Regions from separate parts of the Geobacillus sp. CAMR5420 genome, predicted to be linked through region 1. Evidence: riboswitches for the same ligand, from Rfam matches in the RefSeq annotation. Region 1 holds a riboswitch; each other region holds the start of a gene.

Region 1 (4,157 bases):
CGCCGCATGCGACATTTTCGCTGGGTGCGATAAAATTGACTCGACCGCCCCAAGGCTGACAGCAAACACCGGCAAGCGGACGTTTCGGACGAACGTCCGAGCCGCTTCTTCATCGGCTAAACGGAACGACAGCACAGCGCCAAACCCGGCCGCCTGATGGCGCTGGATGTCATGGCCTGGGTGGTTCTCCAGCCCCGGATAATACACTTTTTCGACCTTTGGATGACAAGCCAAATACTTGGCGATGGCGGCCGCTGATTCAGACGACTGCTTCAGCCGAACGTGGAGCGTTTTTAATCCCCGCAGCACAAGCCACGCATCTTGGACGCCAAGGACGGCGCCAAACGCGTTTTGCAGTTTGTACAATTCTTTTCCCAATTCCTCGTCTTTCACGACCGCCAGCCCGGCGACGACGTCGCTATGGCCGGCTAAAAATTTCGTGGCGCTGTGAAGGACGACATCGACTCCAAGATCAAGCGGCCGCTGCAACGCCGGCGTCATGAACGTATTATCCAAGAATGTCAAACAGCCATGCGCCTTCGCCAACTTGACGACGCCTTGAATATCGGTCACTTTTAACAATGGATTGGACGGCGTTTCCATATAAATGACTTTCGTGTTCGGCCGGATGTTTTCCGCCACTGCGTTTAAATCGGTCATATCGACAAACGTATATTCAATGCCAAAGCGGCCGAGCACCTCCGTAATCATCCGGTACGTGCCGCCGTAGACGTCTTCGGTCACGAGCACGTGGTCGCCTTTTGAGAGAAGCAAAAACGCCGTTGAAATAGCCGCCATGCCAGAGGCGAACGCAAACCCGCGCGTTCCGCCTTCTAACGCCGCGATCGTTTCCTCAAGCGCCTCGCGCGTCGGGTTGCTGGAGCGGCTGTAGTCGTATTTGCCGAATGAATCGAAATCGAACTGATGGAACGTGGAGGCGTGCTGGATCGGCACGCTCACCGCCCCCGTTTCGCGGTCGACTTTCCATTCGTTATGGAGCAGTTTCGTCGAAAACGCCCATTCCTGTTCCATCGCTTACACCTCTTTCATGTTTTTCAATGCCTGCGCCAAATCGGCGATCAAATCGTCAGCGTGCTCAATGCCGACCGAGAAACGGAGCAGCCGGTTGCAAATACCGTTTTGGATGCGGATTTCCTCAGGAATGTCCGCATGCGTCTGCGTCGCTGGGTACGTAATAAAGCTTTCGACTCCGCCCAGGCTTTCCGCGAACGTAATGAGGCGCAAGCTTTTTAAAAACCCGTTCACCCACTTTTCATCGGCAATCCGGAACGACAGCATCCCGCCTCTTCCTGGATATAAGACGTCTGTAACATCTTCATGTTCGCGCAAAAAGGCGCTGATGCGCTTGGCGTTTTCTTCATGCTGGCGCATCCTTAGCGCCAGCGTTTTCATCCCGCGAATCAACAGCCACGAATCAAACGGCGACAAAACCGCGCCGATGGCGTTCTGATACTCGGCCAGGCGTTGACAGAGCTCCTCGCCCTTGGCGACGACAAGGCCAGCCAACACGTCGTTATGGCCGCCTAAATATTTCGTGGCGCTGTGGATGACAATATCGGCGCCTTGTTCGATCGGGCGTTGAAGCACCGGTGTATAAAACGTGTTGTCAACGATCAACAAAAGCCCATGCCGCTTGGCGAATTCGGAGACGGCGCGGATATCGGTCTCATGCATAAGCGGGTTCGTCGGTGTTTCCAGGAAAATCGCTTTCGTTTTTTCGGTGATACACGCTTCCACCGCAGCGAGATCAGCAAAATCGACGTAATGGAATCCAAGACCATACTTGCGCCAGCCGCGCTCAAACAGGCGGTACGTGCCGCCGTAAAGGTCGGCCGATACGAGAAACTCATCTCCGCTCTCAAACAAGGCGAGCACCGTCTGAATGGCGGCCATGCCGGAGCTGAACGCATAGCCTTGGTCGCCGCCTTCCAGTCTCGCGATTGCTTCTTCGACGATTTTGCGCGTGGGGTTGCCGGTGCGGATGTAGTCAAACCCGGTCGACTCTCCGATGCCGGCATGGCGGTAGGCGGTGGAAAAATAAACCGGCGGGTTGACCGTCCCCGTCACCGTTTCGCTCCGGTTGCCAATTTGCGCTAACAACGTCTCCAGTTTCTCCATCTCATCTCTCTCCTTCTGCTGAAAATTCCATCATGGATCAACGGCCGACCACTTAATGCCCAACGAAGCACCACTGTCCGTTGGGCAGCGGCCAAGCGCCTTCGTCCGAAACCGCCTCGCGGTTGATGGAAGCGGCCGCTTGAGTAAATAAAAAAAGTCTTCTAAGAAGAAGACTTTTCCATACGCACATGGTCATGCTTCTTCTTATCTGCCGAATTGAATGCTCAATTCGCTGGATTTAGCACCTGGCCGCCGGGCGGCTGGTTGCTGAAGCTTCATTGGGCCAGTTCCCTCCGCTTCTCTTGATAAGAATGGGACGCGTATTCAATTTTTTTAAATTTAATAAAAATGTAACGCATTCCCCACGTTTTTGCAAGCCATTTTTTTGTCAGCGGTGCGATTCGGCAAATTCGCGAAAAATTCGAGCCCTTCATTAACATCTTTGGGCGCAAATATGTTACAATAACAGATGAACTTACGCTTTCATGGAGGATGGTCATGGCGACAGCAACAGGAACGATGCGCGACTGCAAGTTGTACAGCGGAGAGCTGCAAGAAGAAATCGAACTGCTCATCTACTTGCCAAGCAATTTTTCGCCGCTTTACAAATATTCTTTATTAATCGCGCAAGACGGCAAAGATTATTTTATGTATGGAAAAATGAAAACCGTCATCGAAACGCTGATGGAAGAAGGAACAATCGACCGGACGATCGTCGTCGGCATCCCGTATCGGAACGTCAACGACCGCTACGAGAAATACCACCCGGAAGGACGAAAGCACGAAGCATACCTTCGTTTTTTAGCCCATGAGCTCGTCCCGTTTTTGGACCGCGAACTGCCGACATACCAAATGGGCAAAGGCCGGGCGCTGATCGGCGATTCGCTCGGCGGAACGGTGTCGCTTCTAGCCGGGTTGTTGTATCCGCATACATTTGGGAAAATCGCCATGCAGTCCCCCTATATCGATGACTCGGTATTGGCGCGCATCCGCTCATTCCGCGATCCATCGCTCCTTTCGCTTTACCATTCTGTTGGCACAGAGGAAACAGCGGTGAAAACGACGGATGGCCATGTGCGCGATTTTATCACCCCGAATCGAATGGCGCGGGACTTGTTTATGGAAAAAAGGTTTGCTTATACGTACCATGAGTTCGAAGGCGGCCATGCGTGGACGTATTGGCAGCCGGATGTACCCCGGGCCGTAGCCGCTGTTTTATCATTATAGGACAAAACGGAGCAACTTCAAAGATGTCGAAGCCGCCGCATCCATTCCGTGCGTTTCCTGTGCATGGAAAAAGAACTGGTTCAAGGAGGGAAAACAAAATGAAGTACGGCATTGTGATCTTTCCGCCAAAACGGATTCAGGACTTCGCCAACTCGTACCGGAAACGGTACGACAGCCATTACGCCCTCATCCCGCCGCATATTACGCTGAAATACCCATTTGAAGCGGATGAGGAGCAAATAAAAAAAATGGCGAAAGAGTTGCGCCGCATTGCGGCGGAAACACCTCCCATTCCGATCAAAGTGACGAAATTCAGCTCGTTTTACCCGACAAGCAACATCATTTATTTGAAGGTGGAACCAAACGACGTGCTCGAGCGCCTTCATGAACAACTGCACAGCGGCTTGTTCGCCGGAAAGCCGGAGTTTGTGTTCGTGCCTCACATTACGATCGGCCGCGATTTGCCGGGCGCAGAATATGCGGACGTCTACAGCCAGCTGAAGCTGCAAGATGTGCACTTCGAGGAGACCGTCGACCGCTTCCATCTTCTCTATCAGCTGGAAAACGGCTCGTGGACCGTCTATGAAACGTTTATCGTCGGAGGAAAGGAAACGGTCTGAGATGAACATTGCGATTGGCACAACGCAAGATCGCGCTTTGTACGAAGACGCCTTGCGCGTCCGCCGGCTCGTATTCATTGAGGAGCAAAACGTGCCGGAAGACGAGGAAATCGACGCATTCGAGGACGACTCGTTCCACCTCGTCCTGTATGATGGCCAAACACCGGTGGG
Region 2 (4,157 bases), on a different contig from region 1:
GCACTTCGACAAGCGTTTTGATTTCTTTCCGGTTTTCATCGCCTTTGCGCACCGCAATAATGTTCACATACGGATTGTTTTTCGGCGACTCAACGGCGATCGGGTCTTTCGCCGGGTCCAAACCGGCGTCAAGCGCATAGTTGGCGTTGATCAGCACCGCATCGCCTTCGCCGTTTTTGTAAATTTGCGGCAGAAGCCCGGCGTCGACATCGGCCTTAAATTTTAAATGCTTTGGATTTTCGATGATGTCATTGACTGTCGCTTTCGTTTTATCGACGCCCGGTTTCAATTTAATGAGCCCTTTTTCTTGCAGCATCGATAAAATGCGGCCATGGTCGGCGACCGAGTTGCTCATGATGATCGTCGCGCCGTCCGGCAGTTCTTCAATGCTTTTGTATTTTTTCGAGTATAAGCCGATCGGCTCGATATGAATGCCGCCGGCGTTGACGAAATCATAGCCGTACTCTTTCTTTTGCGATTCCAAATACGGAATGTGTTGGAAATAGTTTGCGTCGATTTGCTTCTCAGCCAGCGCTTTGTTCGGCAAGATGTAATCTTGGAACGTAATGATCTCCAAGTCGATGCCTTTTTTCTTCAAAATCGGTTTCGCTTTTTCCAAAATTTCCGCATGCGGCACGTTCGACGCACCGACTTTCAACTTCACCAATTTGCCGTCTTTGCCGCCTTCCGCGCTGTCGTTATTGTTGCCGCCGCATGCCGCCAAAGCGAGCACGAGAATGGCGGCGAGCAACACACCCAACCATTTCTTCATCAGTTGTTTCCCCCTTTATCGTTTATCGATTTTCGAAGTGACAAAGTCACCGATCAGCTGAATGATAAATACAATGACCAACACCAATACGGTTGCGACAAATGTCACATCGTTATGGTTGCGCTGGAACCCTTCCAAATACGCCAAGTTCCCAAGCCCGCCGGCGCCGATGGCTCCAGCCATCGCTGTATAGCTGACGAGCGACACCGCCGTCACCGTAATGCCGGAGACAAGCGCCGGCAATGACTCCGGCAGCAGCACTTTCCAAATGATCGTCCACGTTGAGGCGCCCATCGCTTGGGCTGCTTCGATGACGCCTTTATCAATTTCGCGAAGAGCGATTTCGACCATGCGGGCGTAAAACGGCGCGGCCCCAATGACCAAAGCCGGCAGCGCCGCATTGGCGCCAAGCATCGTCCCGACGAGCCATGTTGTAAACGGAATGAGCAAAATGATCAAAATAATAAACGGAATAGAGCGGAAAATGTTCACAAACGCCGCAACCACGGTATTGACAAACCGGTTTTCCCATAGGTTGCCCTTCGCTGTCAAAAATAGAAGCAAGCCAAGAACGATTCCGAGGACGAAAGTGGCCGCCACCGCCACTCCCGTCATATACAGCGTCTCGACCGTCGCCGCCCACACCGTCTCCCATTGCACGTTCGGCAGGAGGTTAGCGAGCATCGTGAATCACCTCCACCGCCACCTGCTGGCGTTGAATATAGTCAAGCGCCCGGTCGATTTCATCCCTCGCCCCGTCGAGGTGCACAAACAGCACCCCATAGGCGCCTTGATGGGTTTGCGAAATTTTCCCTTGCAAAATGTTGACATCGACGGCAAATTGCCGCACGACCTGGCTGATGAGCGGCTTTCCGGCTGCCGCGCCGACGAACGTCAGCTGCGCGATCAGCCCGCTCGGGTATTGGCCAAACAAATGGGAAATCGCCTCTTCCGTCTCCTCGGGCTCGATCAGCTGCTTGACGAACCGTTTCGTAATCGGCTGCTGCGGGTTGCGGAACACATGCAACACTTCGCCTTGCTCGACGATTCGGCCGCTTTCCATCACCGCAACGCGGTCGCAAATTTTGCGGATGACGTGCATTTCATGGGTGATCAGCACAATCGTCAGCCCGAGACGCTTGTTGATGTCAACGAGCAAGTCCAAAATCGCATCGGTCGTCTGCGGGTCCAACGCCGATGTCGCCTCGTCGCACAGCAAGACTTTCGGGTTGTTGGCGAGCGCCCGGGCGATGCCGACCCGCTGCTTTTGCCCGCCGCTCAGCTGCGACGGGTAGGCATCCTCGCGCCCGGAAAGGCCGACAAGCTCGATCAATTCATCCACCCGCTTGTTCCGCTCCTCTTTCGGGACGCCGGCAATTTCAAGCGGAAAGGCAATGTTTTCCCTGACTGTGCGAGACCAAAGCAAGTTGAAATGCTGGAAAATCATCCCGATTTCTTGGCGCGCCTTGCGCAGCTCCCGCCCTTTCACGCGCGTCATATCGCGCCCGGCGACGACCACCCGGCCGCTCGTCGGCTTCTCGAGCCCATTGAGCAAGCGGATGAGCGTACTTTTCCCAGCGCCGCTGTAGCCGATAATGCCGAAAATTTCTCCTTCGCGAATCTCAAGCGACACATTGTCGACGGCTGTGACCGAACCGTTGGCCGCTTGATAGATTTTCGTCACTTGTTCGAGTGTAATCATCGTTTCACCTTCCTCCCCAAGCGGCAGAGCGCAAAAAGAAAACCTTTCTGCCCGCAGAGAACAGAAAGGTATTGTGCACCATTCCGTCTCTTATCTCTCAAAGCAGGCCGCTTTGTGTGAATTGGCACCATTTCAGCACATGCGCTGACGGTTGCCGGGCTTCATTGGGCACATCCCTCCACCTCTCTTGATAAGAGCGCAACAATCGCCTATTCAATTGACTACGAATGTGATTGTATCATTGTCTGTCGAAGCGTGTCAACATCTTTTTTATCCGACGTCCCGATAAGGCTTAGCCAAATGGAGGAGCGACTCAAGCAGCAACAGATGACGAAAGCTTCCCGATACATGCACTTCGCGCAGCCGGACGAGCTGCTGCAGCTTCAGTTCGCCGTTCAGCAGGGACGCGAGCGCCTCTTTGGAACCGCGCACCGTCAATGTTTTCCGTTCATCGTTTTCCATCCCTCTAGCGGCTGATTCCTTGCCGATCAACAGCAAGGCGGTTTCGTCATCACTTTCAAACCGAACATACAGCTGCTCATCCGGCAAAATCGGCACCAAATGGCGCAACACTTGCATCCGTTCCACGAACTGCCCAACTAATTCACGCATTTCCATGGATATCCCCTCCCCATTTTTATTTTTTTCACTTCCACCTGAAGAGGAGAAATCCTTTACAAAAATCTCGACAACCCGTTGACGAACGAGCGCCGTTTTTGTCATTTCCCAAGAAATGTGTCAAACAGCGTCAAAAAAAGGCGAATCATCGGGACGGCAAGCAGGCTTGAATCACTTCGTACAAATACGGAACGGAATGAAAGGCATACCACTTGCCTGCGACCGTTCCGTCCCTAAAAAGAAGCAGGCAAGGAACGCTTTCAATTTTCCACGCAACGGCCTGCTCAGGGATATAGTTGATGTCCGTTTCGTAAAACGGCAGCGCCGGAAACAACTGCTCCACCACCGTGAGCATCCGCCGCGCCAGCTGGCACGTGCCGCACAGCGGGGTATACAAGTAAAGGGCCAGAAGCGGCTCGACTTCCACCACTCGCATGACATCGTTTCGGTCGATCGCTTTCACTCGCCTCTTCCCCTCATGAGCGATTCGATGCGGACGTCGAAACGAGCGCGCAACAGCACTTGCGCCAAGTGCCAAGGCGGAGCGGCCGCCACTTCGCGATACGCCCGGTCAATGTAAAGATGCTCCGCCTCTGGAAACATGCGGCGAAACTGCCGGCGCAATTTTTCTCCCGCCTCATCGGCATCGGCCAAGACGTATACATCGCATCCTTCCAGCTCATCGGCCAGCTCCTCAAGGCGCGCATCACTGATCGTGCCGTTTGTGCAGACGATGACGACTGGTTCGTTCAGCACCGCCGCCACTTTTTGCTTGTCTGATCGCCCTTCGACGATGATCACTTTTTCCACGCGTCGCATGTCCGACCCACCTAACTTCAAATGAGGATACTATTATTGTATGTCTTGCGCCGGCCAAATGTTGAAAATGAAAAGCAACGGCCATCCACCGTTGCCTTTCAACACCAGCCCGCTTCCCCGTCGCAATCGACATATTTTTGGTCCGGCTCAACGGTAGCGGTCACCTGTTTGTAAATTCTTCCGTTTTGTTCGGTATACCCCTTTTTCAACGGGACGGCCGCCGGAAGCGGAAGGCGCCCGATGAGC
Region 3 (4,157 bases), on a different contig from region 1:
AATCGCGGGCGGCGAGCTCGGCTTTCACTTCCGCAAGCTCGTTCCACTTTTTCACGACAATGCTCATACGATCACCTCCATTCGCTGCAACGCATCCATCACGTCAAAAAACGTCGCAAATGGCGCGTGCGGCAGGTCAAGCTCTTGACATTTTTCAAGCAGAAAATCGCGCGCCAGCACATAGTCGGCTTGCCTGGCCACCGCCAAGTCGGTGATCGAATCGCCGATGACGACGTGATACCCGTCCGGGCGGGCAAGCCTGCGCAATAGCGACGGCTTGCAGCAGCCGCAGCCGTTTTGGCACCGGCTGTCACATGCATGCGGCCATGTGATGCGGATCGTCTCACCGCTGAAATCGGAGCCGTTGCAAAAAATGCGCTCCGGTTCAATGAGCCCTTCAAGCAGCGGATAGACGAAAAAGTCGATGCCGCCGCTCACGATATAGAGCGGGATGCTTTGCTCTTTTGTCCATGCGACAAACTCGCGGAACCCTTCGCGCAAGCGGGCGGTGCTAAGCAAAAAGTCAACAATCTCCCCTTTCAGCGCTGACGGAAGAAGCGAAAACATTTTTCCGACGCCTTCCTGAACGGAGATGCGCTGGGCGAGAATGTCGTCCTTTAGCGCCTCCCACTCCGGCGGGGCGAACTGTTTCATAATCGCGATGATGTTGTCGTTTTCCGTGATCGTGCCGTCAAAATCGCAAAAAAGAACGAGTTGTTTCGTCATGCTTCCACCTCAATAGCGCCCCAGCGGTCGATCGCCTTTTGCAGCGCCTCGTTGTCTTTCGCCGCTTCACGAAGCGGACGGCCGACCAGCGCTGCGTCGATGGCGGCGCGAAACGCCTTTCCGCCGCCGATCGCCCCGTCCGGGTGGCCGTGGATGCCGCCGCCGGCGTTGACGACGCTGTCAAGGCCAAAATCGCGGACAAGGAGCGGCACCAATCCCGGGTGAATGCCGGCCGACGGAACCGGAAACGCCCGGGCAAACGGCTCTTGGTCGTCGGTGAGCGCCCTTGCGATGCCAAGCGCCTGCTCACGCTCCAAGGCCACGCTGCCATACGGCGACGGGAACAGGACAAAGTCGGCGCCGGCGAGCCGCAAAAGCTTTCCAAGCCAAAGCGAAGGAGCCACCCCATAAAACTCCGACGGCGTAACAGCGCCGCTGAACGCCGGGTGAGCCATAATCGGCACCGCAATCTCCTCATCCTCGCGCAACGCCTGCAACACGTCAAGCCCATAAGCGAAGACGTTAAACAACAGCACATCAGCGCCAAGCTCAGCCGCCCGTTTCGCTTTTTCTTTCAGTTCAAACGTTTTGCCGGTCAAGTTGACGGCATACAGCGTCCGCTTGCCTGTTTGTTCGTACACTTCCTGAAGCGCCGCCTTGCCCTCGGTGATCCGCTTTTCAAACGGAAGAAGTTCGCTGTCAAACAAAATTTCATCGTCTTTGACCAGGTCAACGCCGCCGAGCGCCTGTTTTTTCAATTCCGACGTCAAGTACGCCAAATCGCGGCCGATCATGCCTTTAAAAATGCTCATCAACAGCGGGCGGTCGTACACTCCGACCTTTTCGCGAATGCCGGCGATGCCAAAGCGCGGCCCCGGAAACTGCCGCTTCCATTCTTCCGGAAATGCCAAATCAAGCAACCGCACTTCCCCGTCAAGCGACAGCTTGCCGAACGTCGTCACCAACAATGCCGGCAAATCGGCGCTGAAGTTGACGGTCGGGTAAGCGATTTTGACGATTGCCCGCTTCAACCGCTTGCCGAAATAGGCGTTTACCCGCTCGCTCTCGTCAAGCTCTTCGATCGCAACGACTTCCCCTTTATGCTTGCGAAGCTGGTCTTGCTCCAGCTGCGGCAAGTCGGTCCATGTGCCGACTGTCAAGCCGAGCGCGATTCCTTCCGCCTTTTGGCGAATATCGTGTTCATCATGAAGCAAATACGTCGCAATGACTGCACTCATCGTCCATCCCTCTTTCAATATATGGCGAAATAAAAAAGCCCCTTCCTAAGAAGAGGCGTCACTCATCCATGGCGCTCTTCTTATCTCTCAGCGTTTCCGCTGCAAGAATTAGCACCGTGCTTGGCGCGCGCCAAGCCGGTTGCCGGGCTTCATTGGGCTCGTCCCTCCGCCTGCTCTTGATAAGAAAGCCTGCTCGTTTATGCACTTGTCAAACAATTGGCAAATTTACTTTGAATTATGACATCGCCGATTGGCGTTGTCAATCATTTTTCAAAAATTTTTTTCGAACAATCCAAGGCGGCCGATCCGCTCCGCTGCTTCGCGAAGCCGCGCTTCATCGGTCAAGAGGCCGACGCGCACATACCCTTCGCCGTGCTCGCCGAACCCGATGCCTGGGGCGACGGCGACATGCGCCCGCTCAAGCAGCATGTCGGCAAACTCAGCGGATGATATGCCTTTTGGCAGCGGAAGCCAGGCGAAAAACGACCCATATGGCGCCGGCGCTTCCCAACCGATCTCGCAGAGCGCAGCGATGAACGCATTGCGGCGCGCCTCATACAATGCGACCAACTCCGTGACACAATCTTGCGGACCAAGGAGCGCCGCGGCGGCCGCTTCTTGGATGGCGCCGAACAAGCTGACATACAAATGATCCTGCAAAAGCTCAAGCGCCCGAATGATCCGCTCGTTGCCGACGGCAAACGCCACACGCCAGCCGGCCATATTGTATGTTTTCGAAAACGTATAAATTTCGACGCCGACGTCTTTCGCCCCATCGGCTTCCAGGAAGCTGACCGGTTTCCGGCCGTCAAAGCCGATCGCCCCATAAGCGAAATCGTGCACGACGGCAATGCCGTGCTTGGCGGCAAACGCCACCGTCTCCGCGAAAAATTCCTTTGTCGCCGTCGCACCGGTCGGATTGTTCGGATAGTTTAAAAACATGAGCTTCGCTCGGTCGGCGACCGACTCCGGAATGGCTTCGTAATCCGGTAAGAATCCGTTTTCCGAAGAAAGCGGCATCATCTCCATCCGCGCGCGGGCAAGCGCGATCCCCGACCAATAGTCCGGATAGCCCGGGTCCGGGACAAGCACCACATCGCCCGGGTTGACGAGGCAAAGCGGCAGCTCGACAAGCCCGGCCTTGCCGCCGAACAAGATGGCGACCTCGCGGGCCGGGTCGATCGTCACCCCGTACTCGCGCGCGTAAAACGCCGCTACGGCTTCTTTCAAAAACGAGTAGCCTTGAAACGGCGAATATTTATGGTATTTTGGGTTCGCGGCTGCCTTCTGCATCGCTTCGACAATGTGCGCCGGCGTCGGCTGATCCGGATTGCCCTGCCCTAAGTTGATCACATCATAACCCGCCTTGATCTTCGCACCGACTTTCGCCACGAGCGAGGCGAAAAACTGCTTCGGCAGCTGTTCAAGCAGTTCGGAAAAGGGAAATTCGATCGTCATCGTCCACACCTTCTCAAAAATTCTTGAAATTCTAGTGCAACATCATATATCGTTAAAAGCAAAATGTAAAGAAAAATTTTTTTCCGAGGTGAACGCTCATGACGATCCGCATCGCCTGCCTGCAGCTTGACATTGCATTTGGCGATCCAGCAAAAAACGAACAGCAAGCCGAACAGGCCGTGGAATCCGCTGCCAAAGACGGCGCTGACATCATCGTGCTGCCAGAGTTATGGACGACCGGCTACGATTTGACGCGCCTGGATGAAATTGCCGACGAAGGCGCCGAACGGGCGAAGGCGCTCGCTTCCCGATTGGCGCAAACGTACGGCGTCCATTTCGTCGCTGGTTCGGTCGCCAAAAAAACAGCCGCCGGCGTGACAAACACGATGATCGTGGCCGACCGTCATGGCCAAATCGTCGGCGAATACAGCAAGCTTCACCTGTTCCAATTGATGGATGAACATTTGTATTTGCAGCCGGGAAACGAGCCAGGCTTGTTCTCGCTTGACGGGCTGCCGTGCGCTGGGGTCATTTGCTATGACATCCGCTTTCCGGAGTGGATTCGCGCCCATGCTTTGGCTGGGGCGGAAGTGCTGTTTGTCGTCGCCGAATGGCCGCTTCCCCGCCTGCACCATTGGCGGACGCTCTTGATGGCGCGGGCGATTGAAAACCAATGCTACGTCGTCGCCTGCAACCGGGCTGGCCGCGACCCGAACAACGTCTTTGCCGGCCATT
Region 4 (4,157 bases), on a different contig from region 1:
GCGGGCGACCGCCTTCCCAAGTTCAGTCTGGCTTTGTTCGAGCCGTTCATCGACGCAAACGACATCGCCTGCGTCATAGACAACGACCCCTTCCGGAAGATGCCAAGGCAGCCGGGCCAGCGCCGCTTTGACGGCGGCCGGCGCCTCTTTCGCCCCTTGGCGGCCTTGGTTGCGGCGCACTCCTTCGTCGCACGCAAACCCGATGAATGCCGCCGCTCGTTCCACCGTCTCCAATGGCTGCGACAAATCGAGCAAGCGAATGCGCTGATGAAGACGAAACGCCTGCTCATCGCTCACGCTGTCAATCCGTCCCGTCCAACGGCCGGCGTCTGGCGGTTGATACATGAGACCATCTCCTTTCCATCATCAGCTGCTTGTTTCTTTCGCCACAGCTTTGCCGTTCTCCTCCTCATGCACGCGAAAAGAGGAAATCGCCGCCGTTTGGCGAATAAAAAAACATGATTGACAACAGAAAGGGTGTTCCACATGAAGCCAATGACCAACTTGCACGCTGTCATCGCCGGTCAAAGCGCGCCGCCCCCATGCGACGAAACGCTCGGCGTCCGCCTGACGGAAGCCCGAGACGGCTATGCGAAAGGCGTATGGACAATCAGCGAATCGCTGCTCAACGGCAACGGGGTGATTATGGGCGGGTTCGTCGGGGCGGCGGCGGACATTCTCATGGCGTATGCAGTGACGACCTTGCTTCGCGATGACCAAATGCACGCCTCCATCAACTTGCAGACGACGTTTCACCGCCCAGCGGCGGCTGGAGAAGCCGAAATCGAGGCGCGGGTGGAAAAGTTCGGGAAAACCGTCGCCTATGTAACCGCCATCGTGCGGCAAAACGGCAAAGAGGTGGCGAGCGCCACGTCGTCGGTGCTGATCATGGACAAACCGTGAAGGTGATGGATCTCCAAAAGGCGTTTTTGCGCATGCTCGTTCTCCTTGGATTCGACGAGGCCAAACAGCAGCTGCTGTTGTTGTTTTGAAACGCATGGAAAGCGATGATCAGAGGAATCCGAGAAAACCGGTGAAAAACGATGATGTTCGCCAAATCGGTGGTTTTGTTGAAAAAGGAGAACCAATTTCACAAGGTTTCCCCACTTGAGAAGAGGCGTTGTCGAGTTGCCTTTTTCATGACATCATCAGTCCTCAATGGCGAAACGAGGTGAGGCGCAGCCGTTTTCGACCAGTTGCCAAGCGCCGGAGAAAGCGCTGTCAAAAACAGCCGCTCTCCGGCGCCTTTTGTTGCTTGTTACCCACGGACAAACGTTTTCGGCATTACGACGGCGACGACTTGCCCGCGGGCGCACAGTTCGCCGTTGGCGAACACTTCGGTGTCCACTTTCCATTTTTTCGGATGAATCTCCGTCACAGTGCCGACGGCGACAAGCGGCACTCCATGCGGCGTCGGCTTGACGAAATCGACGTGAAGCGACGCAGTGACAAAGCGCGGCGGCGTTTCCCCGCTCCCTGGTTCATGGCCGTTTTTCCGATGCAAGGCAAGCGCCGCTGAACCGGTGCCGTGGCAATCAATGAGCGAGGCGATCAGCCCGCCGTACACAAACCCTGGAATCGCCGTATGTTCCGGACGCGGCGTATACACCGTCACCGTTTTGTCGCCCCGCCACCCGGTGCGAAAATGGTGGCCTTGTTCATTCAGACGCCCGCAGCCGTAGCACCAGGCGAATTCATCAGGGTAGTCGTCTTGAATCGCGTGCACGATCATTTCTTCCACGTCATCCTCCCCCTCTCTTTTTCTAGTATACCATTGAATCGAGAAGACGACGACTCCTACATGGACGGTTGTTGTCTAGCGGCAGGCAAGGCCATACGAAGAAAAATGGAACGAAGCGCCAATCGCCAGACGGCAAATTCATAGGCGGCCCAAACAGCTGGCCGCCTAGCGTGACGCCATTTATCGAGCAGGCTCGTAAAACTCGATCCATTCGCCGTCGGGCCCGAGGAAGAACAAATATTTTGCTCCGTTCGGAAGTGTCGTTATTTCTTCCCACACAAGCGGCACACCGAGCGACTGAAGCCGTTCTTTCTCCTGCTCAATGCCTTCCACCGTAAACGCCACATGGTGCACTTTTCCTTCCGTCGGCAAATCCGGATTGTATCCTTCGATCAGCTCGACAATGATCGAGCCGCCAATCCCTAAAAACGCCAATTTCATCGTGCCGTTCGTATGAATCATTTCGTCGAGCAGCTCTAAGCCGACAACATTTTGATAAAACTCTTTCGATGCTTCGATGTCTTTCACTTGAATGCCGACATGTTCAAATTTTTTGACTGCCATTCGTCCCTCTTCCTTTCTATGACTCAGTTAACCATACTGCTTGTAAATACGGCGTCATCTGCATCGGGAAAATCCCTTTTTTCCCAAGCTCTGTCCATATGTAGCGGTCAAGGGCGTACGGTCCGTCCGCCTTCCATTCGTCCGCCTCGCTGTCGGTCAACAACAACGAAAAGGCTGTTCCTTGCGCTTCCCCATACAAATGAACGTATCCGTCCCCACGGTCGACATGCACCGCCGCCTTAGGGTCAAACCGGATGAGCTCCGCCTGCACACAGCGCATGACACAAACGGCGAACGCTGCGGCAGGGAGATGAGCGGCCATGCAAGCGCGGAGCGAAACCGCCTCCTCCACTGTTTCTCCTTCACCTCCCATCGACAAAAACCCCCTTCGCCTCGGAATGATGCGAAAGGGGCCATGAGCCGTTCTTATCATCCAAAGCGAAACCGCTTTGCGGGTGTTAGCACCTTGCCTGCGGCAGGTTGCTGTGGGGTCATCAAGCCCGTTCTCTCGCCCACTCTTGATAAGACGTATGCAATTTATCTTCTATCTTATCATACATCATCAAAGGCAACAATCGTCATTGTTCGACTTCCGGTTGCTCGGACGTGACGCCGACATCTTTCCACGTCAGTTTCGAGCCCGGATCGACCGTGAAGTTGGCGACGCGGTTGTTGACGGCATAAATGGCCGAACGATACAACGTCGGGATGACCGGCACTTCTTCGTTCATCAGCTTTTGCCATTCACTGTAAATTTTCCGACGATATTCTTTGTCAAACGCCTGTTCGGAATGGCCTTTTTCCAACAGTTCATCGTTTTTCTCATTCACCCAGCGCGAGTAGTTGAACATGACGTTGCGGCCGTACAATCCGTACGGGTCGACGTCCGTTCCAGTTCCCCAAGCGGCGGCGTAGACATCCACTTTCGGATCGTCTTTTTCGACCATATCGTAGAAGGAGTTGAACTCCGCCAAGCGTCCGTCTACAAGCTGAACATCGAGGCCCACATCTTTCCAGCATTGCATATAAAATTTGGCCAGCGGTTCAGCGATGTCCCCACCGCTCATCGCCAAGAAGTTGATCTTGAATTTTTTGCCGTTTGGATCTTCGCGGAGGCCATCGCCATCCACATCTTTATATCCCGCTTCATCCAGCAATTGTTTCGCTTTTTCCGGATTGTACGTATATCCTTTGATGGAGCTGTCATGATAGCCCGGGAACGACGGCGGAATGAGCGTGTTCGCCGGGAAGCGCAAGCCATGATACAGGCGGTCAGCCACCTCTTGGTTGTTGATGGCATACGCCATCGCTTGGCGCAGTTTTTTGTTTTGGAATTTCGGATTGTCCATTACGTTTTCCTGCTTTTTCGCATCCCAATGGCCGAGTTTAAAGCCGATATAGTTGTACGCCAAATCCACTCTACCGATAAACTGAATGTTTTTCGTCCCTTTCGCGTTCAAATATTGGTCAGTCGGGAACTCAGCGACGTCAATTTCGCCTTTTTTCAGCGCTTGCAGGACGACTTGCGGGCTGACGACTTTCAAAATGACGCCTTCCAAGTTCGGTTTGCCAGCCCAGTAGTCATCATTGCGAACAAACTCTACCGACTCGCCCGGAACGATTTTCTTCACTTTAAACGGACCGAACCCGATCGGGTTTTTCCGGATTTTATCCGATTTCGCCAAGTCTTTGATCGGAATGTCTTTCAAGTAATGCTTCGGCAGCGGATACGCCCAAATGCCGGTCAACACCGACGGATTGGCCTGTTTCCATGTGATCGTCAACGTCTTTTTGTCGATGACTTTAATGCCGGAAATTTTATCCGCTTTGCCGCTGTGATATTCTTCCATCC

Evidence for each region. Region 1 has a riboswitch for S-adenosylmethionine ahead of DI44_RS11885 (methionine biosynthesis PLP-dependent protein). Riboswitches for the same ligand answer to the same signal wherever they lie in the genome.
Region 2: linked by a shared signal. The riboswitch ahead of DI44_RS02020 (methionine ABC transporter ATP-binding protein) and the one ahead of DI44_RS11885 (methionine biosynthesis PLP-dependent protein) in region 1 are both predicted to bind S-adenosylmethionine.
Region 3: linked by a shared signal. The riboswitch ahead of mtnW (2,3-diketo-5-methylthiopentyl-1-phosphate enolase) and the one ahead of DI44_RS11885 (methionine biosynthesis PLP-dependent protein) in region 1 are both predicted to bind S-adenosylmethionine.
Region 4: linked by a shared signal. The riboswitch ahead of DI44_RS09650 (hypothetical protein) and the one ahead of DI44_RS11885 (methionine biosynthesis PLP-dependent protein) in region 1 are both predicted to bind S-adenosylmethionine.

Annotation. Positions count from the first base shown of each region.
Region 1 is NZ_JHUS01000022.1:67,697-71,853, reverse strand. It holds gene metC (cystathionine beta-lyase) at 1-1,032, opposite strand, end outside; gene DI44_RS11885 (methionine biosynthesis PLP-dependent protein) at 1,036-2,139, opposite strand; SAM riboswitch class I at 2,341-2,451, opposite strand; gene DI44_RS11890 (alpha/beta hydrolase-fold protein) at 2,638-3,366, shown strand; gene DI44_RS11895 (YjcG family protein) at 3,465-3,986, shown strand; gene DI44_RS11900 (GNAT family N-acetyltransferase) at 3,988-4,157, shown strand, end outside.
Region 2 is NZ_JHUS01000063.1:48,419-52,575, forward strand. It holds gene DI44_RS02030 (MetQ/NlpA family ABC transporter substrate-binding protein) at 1-772, opposite strand, end outside; gene DI44_RS02025 (methionine ABC transporter permease) at 788-1,456, opposite strand; gene DI44_RS02020 (methionine ABC transporter ATP-binding protein) at 1,446-2,474, opposite strand; SAM riboswitch class I at 2,562-2,671, opposite strand; gene DI44_RS02015 (hypothetical protein) at 2,745-3,092, opposite strand; gene DI44_RS02010 (thioredoxin family protein) at 3,238-3,555, opposite strand; gene DI44_RS02005 (toprim domain-containing protein) at 3,552-3,911, opposite strand; gene DI44_RS02000 (YusG family protein) at 4,010-4,157, opposite strand, start outside.
Region 3 is NZ_JHUS01000024.1:53,182-57,338, reverse strand. It holds gene DI44_RS11570 (methylthioribulose 1-phosphate dehydratase) at 1-67, opposite strand, end outside; gene mtnX (2-hydroxy-3-keto-5-methylthiopentenyl-1-phosphate phosphatase) at 64-726, opposite strand; gene mtnW (2,3-diketo-5-methylthiopentyl-1-phosphate enolase) at 723-1,964, opposite strand; SAM riboswitch class I at 2,042-2,150, opposite strand; gene DI44_RS11585 (pyridoxal phosphate-dependent aminotransferase) at 2,235-3,422, opposite strand; gene DI44_RS11590 (carbon-nitrogen family hydrolase) at 3,521-4,157, shown strand, end outside.
Region 4 is NZ_JHUS01000030.1:72,903-77,059, reverse strand. It holds gene hutG (formimidoylglutamase) at 1-345, opposite strand, end outside; gene DI44_RS09635 (PaaI family thioesterase) at 487-903, shown strand; gene DI44_RS09640 (PaaI family thioesterase) at 1,259-1,741, opposite strand; gene DI44_RS09645 (VOC family protein) at 1,922-2,305, opposite strand; gene DI44_RS09650 (hypothetical protein) at 2,322-2,678, opposite strand; SAM riboswitch class I at 2,729-2,833, opposite strand; gene opp4A (oligopeptide ABC transporter substrate-binding protein) at 2,884-4,157, opposite strand, start outside.